2 regions of the Methylophilus sp. DMC14 genome follow, and region 1 is predicted to be linked to the other one. Evidence: predicted binding sites of a transcription regulator. Region 1 holds the regulator's gene; the other holds the start of a gene.
The links. Region 1 encodes sigma-54, which starts transcription at its own class of promoters, with help from an activator protein. Its sites were predicted from a motif close to TGGCACNNTTCCTGCT; they were not measured.
Positions count from the first base shown of each region.

Region 2: a site for sigma-54 is predicted at 4,076-4,091, ahead of ACT53C_RS04165 (SfnB family sulfur acquisition oxidoreductase). Genes of this name have one in related genera too.

Region 1 is NZ_JBQUZA010000002.1:460,107-467,491, reverse strand. It holds gene ACT53C_RS06530 (anhydro-N-acetylmuramic acid kinase) at 118-1,245, opposite strand; gene tyrS (tyrosine--tRNA ligase) at 1,370-2,608, shown strand; gene ACT53C_RS06520 (RNA polymerase factor sigma-54) at 2,654-4,198, opposite strand; gene lptB (LPS export ABC transporter ATP-binding protein) at 4,205-4,948, opposite strand; gene lptA (lipopolysaccharide transport periplasmic protein LptA) at 4,957-5,571, opposite strand; gene lptC (LPS export ABC transporter periplasmic protein LptC) at 5,630-6,253, opposite strand; gene ACT53C_RS06500 (KpsF/GutQ family sugar-phosphate isomerase) at 6,279-7,280, opposite strand.
Region 2 is NZ_JBQUZA010000001.1:857,660-865,044, reverse strand. It holds gene ACT53C_RS04190 (branched-chain amino acid ABC transporter permease) at 1-63, opposite strand, end outside; gene ACT53C_RS04185 (ABC transporter ATP-binding protein) at 86-874, opposite strand; gene ACT53C_RS04180 (AMP-binding protein) at 871-2,025, opposite strand; gene sfnG (dimethylsulfone monooxygenase SfnG) at 2,048-3,136, opposite strand; gene msuE (FMN reductase) at 3,164-3,775, opposite strand; gene ACT53C_RS04165 (SfnB family sulfur acquisition oxidoreductase) at 4,162-5,394, shown strand; gene ACT53C_RS04160 (TonB-dependent siderophore receptor) at 5,512-7,385, opposite strand, start outside.

The DNA of each region.
Region 1 (7,385 bases):
CGGTGACTGTCGCGGAAAAGTTAAAAAAACAATCAAAAGCCTGCACCAGATGTAATCAAGTCACTGGTGCGTTTGCACTGCTTTTGGGAATCATTGCTACGCGTCGTTGCCGGGGGCTTAGTTGGGGTAAACGGCACCCAGAATGCGAGGCCCCGCCGCGCCGGTGACTGCGGCCAAATTGCCCGGCAAATGATCTACACAGCGTTGCGCCAGCCAGGCAAAGGCGACCGCTTCCACCCAGTCCACGCCAACGCCCAATTGATCCGTCAGTTGTATGGACTGGCCAGACAGCGCCTGCAGTCTATTCAGCAAGGCCAGATTATGCGCACCACCCCCACAGACGTAGACTTCCTGAGCCCCTGGGCAGAATCGCGTCAGCGCATCGGTGATGCTCACTGCTGTTAACTCAAGCAAAGTACGCGCCACATTTTGTGCACTGTCGGGGTACTGATGCAGCAGTTGCATTAACCAGGTGTCGTTAAACAGGTCGCGTCCCGTACTTTTAGGTGCGGCCAGTGCAAAATAAGGATCGGCCAACATGGCATTGAGCAAGTCTGGATAAGTTTTCCCGCCAGCTGCCCAGTGCCCGCCCGCATCATAGGGTTGGCCTGTGTGTTGCTGGGTCCAGGCATCCATGAGCAGGTTGCCGGGTCCCGAGTCAAAGCCTGTGACTTGTCCGCGTGCTGGTAGATCACTCAAGTTGGCAATGCCGCCGATATTAATGATGACGCGATGCCTGTCTGCACTCGTAAACACCGCCTGGTGAAAGGCCGGCACTAACGGTGCACCTTGGCCGCCAGCGGCAATATCGCGACTTCTGAAGTCGCCAATGACCGTGATCCCTGTTAATTCTGCCAAGCGGGCATGGTTGCCCAATTGTATGGTGTATGCCATGCCCTCTGCCAGTGTCGGACAGTGCCGGATGGTCTGGCCATGGCAACCGATGGCTGTCACGGCCTCGGCACGGATGTCGGCGAGCTTAAGCAGTTGCTTGACGGCTTGCGCGTAGAGTTCTGCGAGCTGGTTAGCAACCACTGCGGCCTCGTGTAACTCGTTATTGGCGGGCGTGTGCAAGGCCAGTAGACGCTGTTTAAGCGCGTCAGGGTAGGGCAGAAAATAGGTGGCCGTTTGTGTCAGTTGCTCGCCCCGTTGCGAGGTGAGCACGGCATCCACCCCGTCCAGGCTGGTACCGGACATCAGTCCAATAAACAAACGTGGCTGGGAGCGATCGGCAGAAACTTGCATGGGTGTCATTTTAACACTGCTCCAGCCGCGCTTACAGAAATGCATGGGATTACGTTAAAATAGCTGTTTTACTTATTTGAGACGGTGCCATCAGTGCGCATCGTTGTATTTGACGGATACCCGCATGACCGATACCAAACAACCCTCATCTGAAGTGCCAGCATTGAGCCCAGAAATTGCCAAGGCGTTGGCCATTATCAAGCGTGGTGCAGATGAGTTACTGATCGAGCAGGAGCTGGTCGAGAAACTGAAAACAGGCAAGCCGTTACGTGTGAAAGCAGGCTTTGACCCTACCGCGCCCGACTTGCACCTGGGTCATACCGTCCTCATTAATAAATTGCGCCAGTTGCAGGACCTGGGCCATCAGATTTTATTCCTGATCGGTGACTTTACCGGCATGATTGGTGACCCAACGGGCAAAAGCGCCACCCGTCCACCCTTAACCGTGGAGCAGGTCAAGGCCAACGCCGATACCTATGCCGCACAAGTCTTCAAAATACTGGATCCCACCAAAACCGAGATTGTTTTTAACTCCAACTGGTTAAGTGAACTCGGTGCGGCGGGGATGATCAAGCTGGCTGCCAGCAATACCGTGGCCCGCATGCTGGAGCGGGATGACTTCTCCAAACGCTTCAAGGGTAATCAACCGATTGCGATTCACGAGTTTCTGTACCCGTTACTGCAAGGATATGATTCGGTCGCCCTGCAAGCGGATCTTGAGCTCGGTGGTACCGACCAGAAGTTTAACCTGCTCATGGGGCGTGAGTTGCAAAAGCAGGCCGGCCAGTCGCAGCAATGTGTGCTGATGATGCCGCTGCTGGAAGGGCTGGATGGCGTCAATAAAATGTCCAAATCACTCGGTAACTACATTGGCATTAGCGAGGCGCCAGAGACTATTTTTGCCAAGATCATGTCGATTTCAGATGAACTGATGTGGCGCTATATTGATTTGCTGTCTTTTGCGACGCTGGAAACCATTGCCGAATGGAAGGCGCAAGTCGCCAGTGGCGCAAACCCCCGCAATATCAAGGTCGGCTTTGCCCAAGAAATTGTGGCGCGTTTCCATGGTCAAGCCGCGGCTGAAAAAGCCTTGCAGGACTTCCAGACCCGTGCCAAAGGCGGCATCCCGGATGACGTGCCCGAAGTTGAAGTGACCATTGAAGGCGACAGCATCGGCATTAGCCAATTGTTAAAACAGGCGGGCCTGGTTGAAAGCACCAGTGAAGCCATGCGCGCAGTGCAGCAAGGCGGCGTCAAGCTCGACAGCGTCAAGGTGGATGATAAGAATCTGCCTTTGACTAAAGGTGTGACAGTGATCGCACAGGTGGGTAAACGTAAATTTGCCAAGATCACAATCAGGTGATCGGAGCTGAGAAACAAAAAAGGCCGCATCTGCGGCCTTTTTTGTTTAGAGCGTTTTGCGCAAGTTCGCGGGCGGAATATTCAGGGACTCGCGATATTTGGCTATGGTACGGCGGGCAACGACGATGCCTTGTTGTGCCAGTGTGTCGGTGATCTGGTTGTCCGACAAAGGCTTTTTCGGGTTTTCTTCGGCCACCATTTGCTTGATCAAGGCTCGGATGGCGGTGGCAGAGCAGGAGCCGCCTGCGTCTGTGGCTACCGAGCTGCCAAAGAAGTATTTGAGTTCATAGACGCCACGCGGTGTGAGCATATACTTATGCGTGGTGACACGTGAAACTGTGCTTTCATGCAAGTCGAGTTCTTCGGCGATTTCACGCAGTACCAGTGGGCGCATGGCTATTTCACCATGCTCAAAGAAGTTGCGTTGGCGGTCTACAATGGCTTGCGACACGCGCAAAATGGTCGAGAAACGCTGCTGGATATTCTTGATCATCCATTTGGCTTCCTGCATCTGGCTTTGCAGGTATTGGCCTGAACTCTCGCGGTTGCGCTTGAGGATGTCCGCATACATCTGGTTGATGCGCAGTTTGGGGATCACGCCATCATTTAAGGAGGCGACCCAAATGCCCTTGATTTTTTTAACCACCACATCGTGCTGGATAAAGTGATCGTGACTAAAGCTGGAAAACTCGCTGCCGGGTCTGGGGTTTTGCTGGCGGATCAGGTGCTGCGCCGCCTTGAGTACCGCTTCATCGCAACCAAGCACCTTGCGCAGTTTGACAAAGTCTTTGTTGGCAAGCAGCGCCAGGTGGTCTTTGGCAATGGCAATGGCGGTTTGCAAGTGTGGCGTTTCTTGCGGCAAACGCGTCAGTTGCAAGAGCAGGCACTCGCGTAAATCGCGCGCACCTACGCCTACAGGGTCCAGATTCTGGATCAGCTTGAGGGCGGTTTCCAGTTCCAGCAGCTCGACCTCAAGTTCGAGTGGCAAGTGCTCCACAATCTCCTGCAGATCTTGCTCCAGATAGCCATCATCAGTGATGCTATCCAGTAGCAGTTTGACCAGGCTCATGTCACGTTGCGACAAATGTGCCAGTTGTATCTGGTCAATCAGATGCTCGCGCAAACTGATGCTGGTGGTTTCCTGTCTGGAAAAGTCACTGTCTTCGTCTTCCTGATGATTGCGTCCGGCTTCGTCCCAGTTGCTGGTGCTGCCAAACTCTTCATAATCATCTTCAAACTCTGGCGGCGTGAATTCCTCGTTTAAATTGGGCAGGTCGCTCTCGCTCCCGCCCAACTCATCGTGCAAGTCTTCACGCAGACTTTCTGCCGGTGCGGTGATCTCTTGCTGCGTTGCCATGTCAAACGAGCTGGCATCTGTCGGCTCAGCTTCTACAGTGGGGGGAGGCGGTGTGTTATCTTCAAACTCGCCTTCTTCACCGTCTGACATTTCCAGTAACGGGTTTTCCTGCAGGATGGTTTCTAGTTCCTGGTTCAGTTCCAGCGTGGAAAGTTGCAGCAAACGGATCGATTGCTGCAGCTGCGGCGTCAGCGCCAGATTTTGCGAAATACGTAATTGCAGGTTCTGTTTCATGACGGATTACAGCCTAAAATTCTTGCCCAGATACACTTCACGCACACCTTCGTTCTGAATGATTTCATCGGGCGTGCCTGCTGCAAACACAGCGCCTTCATTGACAATATAAGCGCGGTCACAGATGTCCAGCGTTTCGCGCACATTGTGGTCGGTGATTAAAATACCAATATTCTGACTGCTCAGGTAGCGGATGATTTTCTGGATTTCGATCACGGCAATCGGATCAATCCCGGCGAACGGTTCATCCAGCAAAATAAATTTAGGGTCAGTGGCCAGGCAGCGCGCAATTTCAACGCGTCGACGTTCGCCACCAGACAAGCTGACGGCCTGACTGTTGCGGATGTGCTGGATATGCAATTGATCCAGCAAGGACTCAAGCCTTGCCTCACGCTGCTCTTCCGTATAGGGACGGGTTTCAAGAATGGCGAGGATGTTGTCGGTTACGCTGAGCTTGCGGAAAATGGATGCTTCTTGGGGCAGATAAGCCAGGCCCATGCGCGCGCGCTCATGCATGGGCGCGCGGCTCACGTCGGCGCCATTCAGCGTAATGTTGCCTTCATCCAGCGCAACCAACCCTACAATCATGTAAAAGCTGGTGGTTTTGCCTGCCCCGTTGGGACCCAGCAAGCCGATCACTTCGCCACTGCGTAACTCAAGCGTCGTGTTTTTGACGACGGTACGGCCCTGATAGGTTTTTTTCAGGCGGTTAACCTGCAAATGGTTCTGATCTGCTGCCATGGTTTCCATCTTTAAGCTTACTCTTTGCCTTGCTCACCAGTGTTTTCGGCAGGGGCAGGTTCGACCTTGAGTTGCAAGGAGCGATTCATCCGTAATCCCTGTTGAGAGGTTGGCTTGTTGTCAATGACAGGCGGTGTGGTTTTATTTTTAGGCTGTATGGTGGCCTTGACGCGGCTGCCAGCCGTTCCGTTCGGGTTGGCTTTGGTGCCGCCAATCACCTCGGCATACTCGGCGTTGGCGTCGTAGCTGATGTAGTCCCCGGTCACGATGTCTTCACCACGTTTAACCCAGGCATTGGTATACAGTTGCACTTTATCCATGCGGGCGTTGTATTCGATACGTTGACCACTGCCTTGCATCCACTCGTCTTTACCGGTACGTTTTTGTTTGAACGTGGTGGGGTTGCCGGTACAGGTGCTATGTTGAAAGCCGTCCTGATCCTCGCGTACGATCATTTTGTCCGCCTTGATTTGCAAAGTGCCCTGATTAAGAATCACGTTGCCCGTGTAGATACTGATTTTTTTAGCATCGTTCACGGTCACGGTATCCGCTTCAAGCTCTATCGGTTGATCTCGGTCAGATTCTTCGGCCAGCACACTCAGCGGCATGGACAATAGCGCCCATACGCTCATGCAGATCGCTAAAAATAAGGGCTTGTGCGTGTTCAACTCATTTCTCCATAATCAACGGTCATTGGCGTTCTGTGTTTGACGCCTGGGCCGGGCTTGCCAAATTGCTGGCGACGGGTGGACGCTCATAATGCACATGCACCCGGTTAAACAATTGCATGGTATCAGCCCGGTTATCAAAACGCATGCCCGTGCCTGTAATCACTGTCGCCGGTTTTTGGCGGATGACCACCGGCTGGTCTGTGTGTGCCACCTCGGTGTCCGGCTCCAGCCAAAGCCGCTCGGTTTGCATTTGTGTTTCTGGCTTGGTGGCAGAGGCTTGGCGGATCACCTTGACCTGTTTGCTAAACTCCACCAGTTTACCATTGGCGGAAACACGTCCTTGCTGACCATAAATTTGCGTGTAAGGCTTGTTCAGGCCAAACTGGGTAAAGCGTGGCCGCTGCAATTCTGTATAGTCATTGGCAGGAAAGTGGCGCATTTTTGCGGCCGCCAGCACATATTTGGTATTACCGGACGCATCCGTGCGGGTACTCACAAAGTTGTACAACATGTAGTCCGGCGCTTGGCGATTAAGTATGTTCATTTTGAGTGCTTGCTCTTGTACATTCTGGTTAATCCAGAATGTCAGCAGCGCCAGCAACAGCATTAACGCAATCGGCAACAAAATGGGGTGTTTAAGCATGCCTGAATTCTAATGCCTGTTTAAGCTAAACGACTTTGGCTTTCAATAAGTCATGCATATTGAATGCCCCTACCAACTGCCCTTGGGCATCTACTGCCAAAAAGCCATTTATTTTGTGCTGCTCCATCATGTTAACTGCTTCAACCGCCATCTGATTCGTCTCCAGCAAATACGGCTGTTTGTTCATCACGGTATCAATGGATGCCTGTGGATTGTTCTTGCCCTGCATAAACAAGCGGCGCAAATCGCCATCGGTAAAAATGCCTATTGGGCGTTGCGCGTGGTCCACAATAGCCGTGAAGCCCATGCCCTTGAGTGAAATTTGCGTGATGGCTTCCTGAATGGAGGCGTGTTGATCGATTTGGGGCACGGCCGCGCCGGTGCGCATGACATCCTTGATGCGCACCAGTAGCCGTCTGCCCAAGCTGCCACCGGGGTGCGAACGGGCGAAGTCTTCGGCAGTGAACTCACGCAAATCGAGCACGCAGAGTGCTAAAGCATCGCCAAGGGCCAAGGCCGCTGTCGTGCTGGCTGTGGGAGCCAAGCCGAGTGGGCAAGCCTCATGGCTCACGGCAGCACTCAAATGCACTTCCGACTCACGTGACAAGGTGGAGTCTTCGCTGCCCGTGATGCTCAACACCCGAGCACCGATGCGGCGGATCGCCGGCAAAATATTAATAATTTCATCACTCTCGCCAGAGTTGGACAGCGCGATCACCACATCTTCTGCCGTAATCATGCCCAAGTCGCCGTGGCTGGCCTCGGCCGGGTGCATGAAAAACGCCGGTGTGCCGGTACTGGCCAAGGTGGCCGCAATTTTGCCGCCGATATGGCCGGATTTGCCCATGCCCGTGACCACCACCCGGCCCTTGCAGGCCAGAATCATATGCACGGCAGCCTCAAAAGCCGAGCCAATGCGGTCTGCCAGATGCCTGATTTCATCGGCTTCGTGCAACAACACCCCTCGTGCGCGCGACACGATATCGGGTGTTTTAACAAGATGGATGCCGGAATTTGCTGTCATCATGGCGGGTAAGTATAACAAGCGAGTTGCCTGACAATAAAGTAAAACACCCTTTTTTTACGGTTTTTTTATTCTCAGGCACATTTTTTGCATAAAACAAAGTTTTGT
Region 2 (7,385 bases), on a different contig from region 1:
GACCAGCGAATACATGACACCCGCCAGCAAGCCACCAGTCAGGACTTCCAGAAAAAAACTCATCTCAATTGATCCTTGTATTGCCTCAGTGTTTGGTGCCCAGGTAGGCGGCAATCACTTCCGGGTTGACGCGCACTTCATCCGGCGTGCCATCGCCGATCTTCTTGCCATAATCCAGCACCACCACATGGTCTGACAGCGTCATCACCACGCCGATATCATGCTCAATCAGCACAATTGTGGTGCCAAACTCGCGGTTGGTTTCACGGATAAACCGGCTCATCTCCGCCTTTTCATCGGCGTTCATGCCCGCCATCGGTTCATCCAGCAACAGCAGTTGAGGCTCGGCAGCCAGTGCACGGGCAAGCTCAACGCGCTTTTGCAAGCCATAGGGCAAACTGCCCACAATGCTGTTACGCCAGGGTTGCAACTTGAGAAAGGCAATCACACGCTCTGCTTTCTGCCGTTGTGACAAGGCATCCGCAGGCGCGCGGCCCACATTAAATACCTGCTCCAGCCAACTGCTTTTGACCTTGAGGTTGGTACCGGTCAGCACGTTGTCGAGCACCGACATGCCTTTAAACAGGGCAATATTCTGAAATGTGCGTGCCACACCGCGTCTGGCGGCCCATTGCGGATGCATGGCACTGCGTACCGCATCCTGGTAGCGGATGCTGCCTTCATCGGGTTTATAAACGCCATTAATCACATTGAGTAATGAGCTTTTGCCCGCGCCATTCGGCCCAATCAAGGCACAAATTTCGCCCTCATTCACGGCAAAACTGATATTGGTGATGGCTTTCACGCCCTTAAAAGACAACGAAATACCGTCTAAGGCCAGCAATGGTTTAGGTGCAGCTTGGGTAGAACTCATATCGCAGCCTTCCATTTGGAGAATCCCCAAAAGGCATGGGCCTCATGTGACTGATGCGGAATGACTTGCAACTGGCTGGTTTGCCAGGCAGTGGCTTCCGGCCAGGCCCGCACGTGGATGCCAATGTCAGCAAAAAACTGTGTCGCCTCGGGTGACAAGGCTTCGCCCACCAGCAAGGGCACACGAGTGCGCCGCAGACCCAGCACATCCTGCAAGGGCAAGATGACCAGCCAGCGCGCAAAGGCAGCGATCAGCGGCAGCCGGGTTTTGGCTACACGCAAGGCCCAGGCCACAACCCGATGCTGCCAGCTGCCAGGCAAGGGCCAGCGGGATTGGGTGAGGGCATACAGGCGCTGGTAAGTCGTCGCCGTGCCTGCCACCAGCGTAGGGCCCAGCTCACGCCTGTCGGTGTCACGTGTCGCCAGATTCTCTGGAAAATTGAGGGTAAAGCCCGCCAATAGCCACGGCGAAAGCAGGTATTTGGCATGTCCGCTGGCAGCAAATGCGCGAGCGGCCAAGGCCTCTTCATGTGCTGTCAGTGCCTCCTGAGTGACCAGTTGACGGCCATTTCTGAGTAGTTCGGCATGGCTCACCTCACTGTATTCCAGCGCATAGTCGGTACTCAAACGGTAAAAGCGGAAGGCAATTTCATCGGCTGTTACCGCAGGTGTAATGACTTGAATTTCTGGCGTCGCCACCACCTGTGCATAGCTAACGAGCGCAGGATGTTGATATCCGGCCAAGCCGCGCGCATCGGCATAAATCACCACGGCGCTATCCGGCTTGGCAGCCAATACTTGATCCACCTGTGCCTGTGCTTCGGCAAACACAAATTGCGGCCGCAAGGTATGCAATAAATCCAGTAACTGCGGTTGCGCAAAAGCCGGGTCCAGCGGCGCCGCCACGCCGCCCAGCCAATGGGCAGCCAGTGACAACAACAAGGCCTCGGGCCGCGGATCACTCAACAAAAATAAAGTGTCGCCCTGGCGAAAACCTTGTTGCTGCAAATACTGCGCGGCCTTTGTGACGTCCTCTTGCACCGCGAGCCAAGAGGCCTGCTGCCAGAGGCCCAGCTGTTTATGCCTGATTGCAACACGATGCGGCCGCTCCACGGCTTGCAACGTCAGCAAGTGGGGTAAAGTCTCTGCCATTGCCTGTTCCCTGCCGTTTCAGTTAAGCCGCTTTGGCCAAGGTTTTAGCTTCCAGCTCACGCACCAATGGCAGCACTTTTTCACCAAAATAAGCGACCTCTTCCTGAAAGTGCAAAAAGCCCGCCAATACCAGATCAACCCCAACGGCCTTCAAAGCGACAATACGCTCGGCAATTTGCTGGGGTGTGCCTATCAAATTGGTTTTAAAGCCATCGTTATACTGCACCAGGTCTTCAAAGCTCGACTTCGCCCAGTTACCTTCACGTTCTGGGCTGGCAGCGCCCGCATTTTTCACTTCATGGCCAAAGGCATTCACCGCTTCAGGGTTGGCTTTATCAATAATTTCCTTCAATACCGCTTTTGCTTCTTCTTCGGTATCGCGGGCAATCACAAAAGCATTAACGCCAATCTTGACGTGATGCTTATTGGCCGCGGCCTTGGCGCGAATATCGTCCACTTGGGCCTTGATCCCTTCCACGGTGTTACCGTTGGTGAAGTACCAGTCTGAGACCGCGGCCGCATTATCGCGCGCAGCACGTGAACTGCCGCCCTGGAAAATTTCTGGATGTGGCTGCTGCAAAGGTTTAGGTTTGAGTGAGTAGTTACTAAAGCGGTAAAAATCGCCTCTGTAAGTAAAGTTATCCTGGGTCCAGATCCCTTTGAGCGCATCAATGAATTCGCGCGAACGGCGGTAGCGCTCGTCATGATCCAGCCAATGCTCGCCAATCGCCGTAAACTCCCCGCGGAACCAGCCGGAGACAATATTCACCGCAATCCGTCCCTGGGTGAGAATATCAATCGTCGCCAATTGTTTGGCGGCCAACACAGGATTCCAGGGGCCAGGCAAAATGGCGGCAATCACTTTGAGTTTGGTGGTCGCCGCCAGCAAGGCATGCGAAAAAGATACCGACTCATGCTGAAACTCGGCCCCATACCCCGCTGTAAAACGGATTTGGCTCAATGCATATTCAAATCCGGCTTTTTCGGCAATTTGTGCCAGCTTGCGGTTGTAATCGATATCCCAACTGGTGCGCTGCTCAATGTTACTGACCACCAGGCCACCACTGACGTTAGGCACCCAATAGGCAAATTTAATGTTTTCTGTACTCATCTTTAATCTCTCCAAAAATCACTGAATTTAAATGGCTAATAACTTTTCCTGGCTCAAAAGCTCGCGATGTTTGAGCAAAGGCAGGGCACGCTCTACCGCTAGATCAATGCGCGCTTTCACCGCCTCACTCTTGATTTGATAATTTTCAAAATCCGCTTCAACGGCATATACACCGATCGGCAACGTGACTGCCTGGAAGAAGCTGAATAATGGGCGCAGCTCATGATCAATGATCAAGGCATGACGCTCAGTGCCGCCGGTTGCTGCCAGCAGCACGGGCACATCAATCAATGCTTCGAGATTGACCAGATCAAACAAATGCTTGAACAACCCTCCATAAGAGGCGCGATACACAGGCGTAGCCACCACCAGTAAATCGGCGGTTTCAATCGCCTGGATATCTTGCTGTACGTTGATTGGCAAAGCTTTGGGATCGTAGGAAGCGACCAGGCTGCCGGCGATTTCGCTTAACTCCACCACGTGCAGATCAATCGGGATTTGCTGCCCCAACTTTTGCGTGATCGCCTGCACCAGCGCAGCGGTTCTAGAAGGTAATTTATAGCTGCCGGAGACGGCAGTGACTTTTAAAGGACGGCTCATCATGACTCCTGAAATATCGGTGACTAATGTCGTTTGCACGAAAACTCGCAAACGACTCGCTTGCTAGAGTATTAGCACCATCCATGCCAGAGCATAATATGTTTATATTTCAATTACTTATGTAAAAAATCTCTTTTAATAGGTGTTGGATTCCAGCGCTAGTTGCTGATCAACTGCTGCTAAATCAGCAGTTTTGCGCGATCACGCTGCAGTTCGCTCCCACCCCACCCTCCAGTGGCTGCTGCTTTTAAAGCAGTCATTCAGCAGCAAACTGTTTCTATAGAGGCGGCAGCAGAGATGGATTTTTACATTTTCTTTTAAATTCAATGCTTTATTGATTGGCACACTAAATGCAACAGTGACTGCAGACGCATGGTGCCTGCTCGCCATGCCTTTATTGATCTCTTTTTGAATAAGGACTGACTATGACTGCACAAGCAAATAAAATTGCGCATTTGCCTGTAAACCTGCCGCGGCAACCCGCGCATGTGATTAAAAGTGACGCAGAAGCCTTGACCGTCGCCAAACAGGTGGCCAGCGAAATCGCTAAAGAAGCCTCCCTGCGCGACCAGGAACGCCGTCTGCCACGACAAGAACTCGACTTGTTTTCTAGCAGTGGCTTGTGGGGCATTACCGTGCCCAAAGAATATGGCGGCGCCTTTGTTTCCAACAAAACCCTGGCAGAGGTGATTGCCACCGTGGCCGAAGCCGACCCAAGTGTCGGCCAGATTCCGCAGAATCACTTATATATGGTGGAAGGCTTGCGCCTGGATGGCTCAGACTTTCAGAAGAAATACTTTTTTGAGTTGGTGCTGCAAGGGGTGCGCTTTGGCAATGCGTTCTCCGAAATTGGCACCAAGAGCGTCAATGACGTGAAAACCAAGCTCACGCCCACCAATAGCGGCTACTTTTTAAACGGCAAAAAATTCTATTCGTCTGGCGCCTTGCTGGCGGACTGGGTGCCAGTGGTGGCCAAGGATGAGCACGACAACACCGTGGTGGCGTTTGTCCCCGCTGGTGCCGAGGGCCTGACCATTATTGATGACTGGTCCAGCTTTGGCCAACGCACCACCGCCAGCGGCACGACCATCCTGGAAAATATTTTTGTGCCCAGCGAATATGTGTTGCCGCACCATCTGGCCTTTGACCGGCCGACCACCATGGGGCCGATTGCGCAGATTATCCAGGCAGCGGTGGATACCGGCATCGCCCGCGCGGCGTTTAAAGACACCCTGCACTTTGTACGCAACTACACCCGGCCATGGATAGATACCGACCTCGAACACGGCTACGAAGATCCACATACCATCAAAGACATCGGTGACTTGCAGATTCGCCTGCACGCCACCGAGGCTTTACTGGCACGCGCGGGTGAATACATAGACGAAGCGCAGCGTAACCCAAATGAAGACACTGTGGCCGAAGCCTCAATTGCAGTGGCTGAAGCCAAAGTGCTGAGTACCGAAACCGCCTTGTTGGCGGGCAGCAAACTGTTTGAACTGGCCGGGACCCGTTCTACCTTGGGCGAATATAACCTCGACCGCCATTGGCGCAATGCACGTACCCATACCCTGCACGATCCGGTACGCTGGAAATACCATGCCGTCGGCAATTACAGCTTGAACAAGGTGAATCCACCGCGCCATCCTTGGATTTAATCCAGAACGGATATTCAAAAACAAACAGCCCGATAAACGATCGGGCTGTTTGTTTTGAGGCTTAGCACAGTCTGCGCAAACGGCTTATAAAAGACTATGCCTCGTAGTACACACCGCTTACCAGCGATAGGTCGCTGTCAGCATGGCACGCCGTGGCTCGCCATAGTAGCAACTGCCAGAAGCGCAATTGGCGATATATTCTTTGTTGGTGAGGTTGCGCGCATTGAATGCCAGCGTCCAGTGCTGAAGATCATACCCGACCAAGGCATCCCATAAGGTATATGATGGAATCCGCTCGGATGCAGAATCAAAATTGCCACGGGTAGAGCCGTTATAGCGTGCACCCAAGCCCACTTTTAACCCATTATTAAAGCGGTAATCACTCCACACGGCGAGCGAGTTTTCCGGCGTGGCCAGTAAAGGCGTGCCTATCTGTTGCGGGTTGCTGCTGGCGGTGATTTCAACCTTGGGCGTATACGTATAGGCCGTAATCAGGTTCATATGTTCAATCGGCTGTGTTTGTATTTCGAGCTCCAGTCCACGCACCTGCATCTGCCCAGTTTGCCGGGGGCTAAAGTTGGGGTCGTAACTAATAATATTGTTACGTTCCAACTCAAACCATGCCGCACTGTACCTGTTTTTGCTGCCCGGCGGCTGGTAGCGCACACCGAACTCATACTGCTTGCCGGTTTCGGGTTTAAAGCCTTTGCCTGTTTGCGGGTTGATCGTCGTGGTGGGGATAAAAGATTCTGAATAGCTGAAATAAGGCGCGAGGCCATTGTCTGCCAAATAGAGCAAGCCAGCGCGGCTAGTAAACTTATGATCATTGTAGCGATCATCCGTGCCTGCAATACGCTCTGCATTCTCAGTGGTGGCATCGTCGTAGCGGCCACCCAAGGTCGCAATCCAATGCGAGCCCCATTTGATCTGGTCTTGCAGATAAAAACCGGTTTGCGCCAGTTTGATCTTGCTATCCGTATCAGGACTGCCCACAGGGATATTCTGTGCAGTCTCCGGGGCCAACAAATCCAGGTCTGGGGCACTGCCAGAATAGAATTGATTGCGGTCCCTGACCTTTTGGTAATCCAGGCCCGCCAGCAAGGTATGCTGCCAATCCCCCACCTGAACCCGCCATTGCAGCTGATTGTCGATGGTGAAGGCTTTGATGTGGTCAGGGCTACCGTTCATCTGGCGGCTGATATAGCGATAATTGTCTGGGTCAGCTGGAGCTGCAGGATTAACCTGGTTATAACCCAGTCCAAACACCTGCCAATACGACAAATCTACCTCGCTGTAGCGAGCATTCTGCCTAAAGGTCCACTGGTCATTGAAGCTATGCTCAAACAGATAGCCGACATACCATTGCTTCTGCTCAAAGCGGTTAAATTTTCTATCGCCGACAAAGGTCTTGTAAGGCAACTTTTCTCCCGATGGCGTGCGCAGCAGCGTACCCTGTTCTGGCAAGGCCCCGGCAAAGATTCCGCCATCCGAGTTCATATACTGCGACAAGACGGTCAAACTGGTTTTATCTGAAGGCAGAAAGGTAATTGACGGCGCAATAAACACCCGGTCATCCTTCATGCCTTGACGCGGCAAGTCGGCGTCGCGCACTAAGCCGGTAATGCGGTACAACACGGTGCCGTCTTCATTAAGCGGCCCCGAAAAATCACCGGCGAGCTGCTCACGCGAATAATTCCCCAGTTGCATCTGGATTTCTTTGAGCGGAGTCGCGGTGGGACGTTTGCTGACCACATTGATCAAGCCGCCTGCGGTACTTTGCCCATACAGCACCGAGGCCGGCCCGCGCAGGATTTCAAGGCGCTCTATGCCATAATTTTCGATTCTGCCGGTCGCAAACGTGCCGGCATTGCGCCACGGCAAGCTATCTTGATAAAAACCGGGTGAATACGCATCAATGCCACGCAAGGCAATCCAGTCATAGCGGGAATCCGGGCCGTAAGGCGCCACATTCACACCCGGTGTATAGGCCA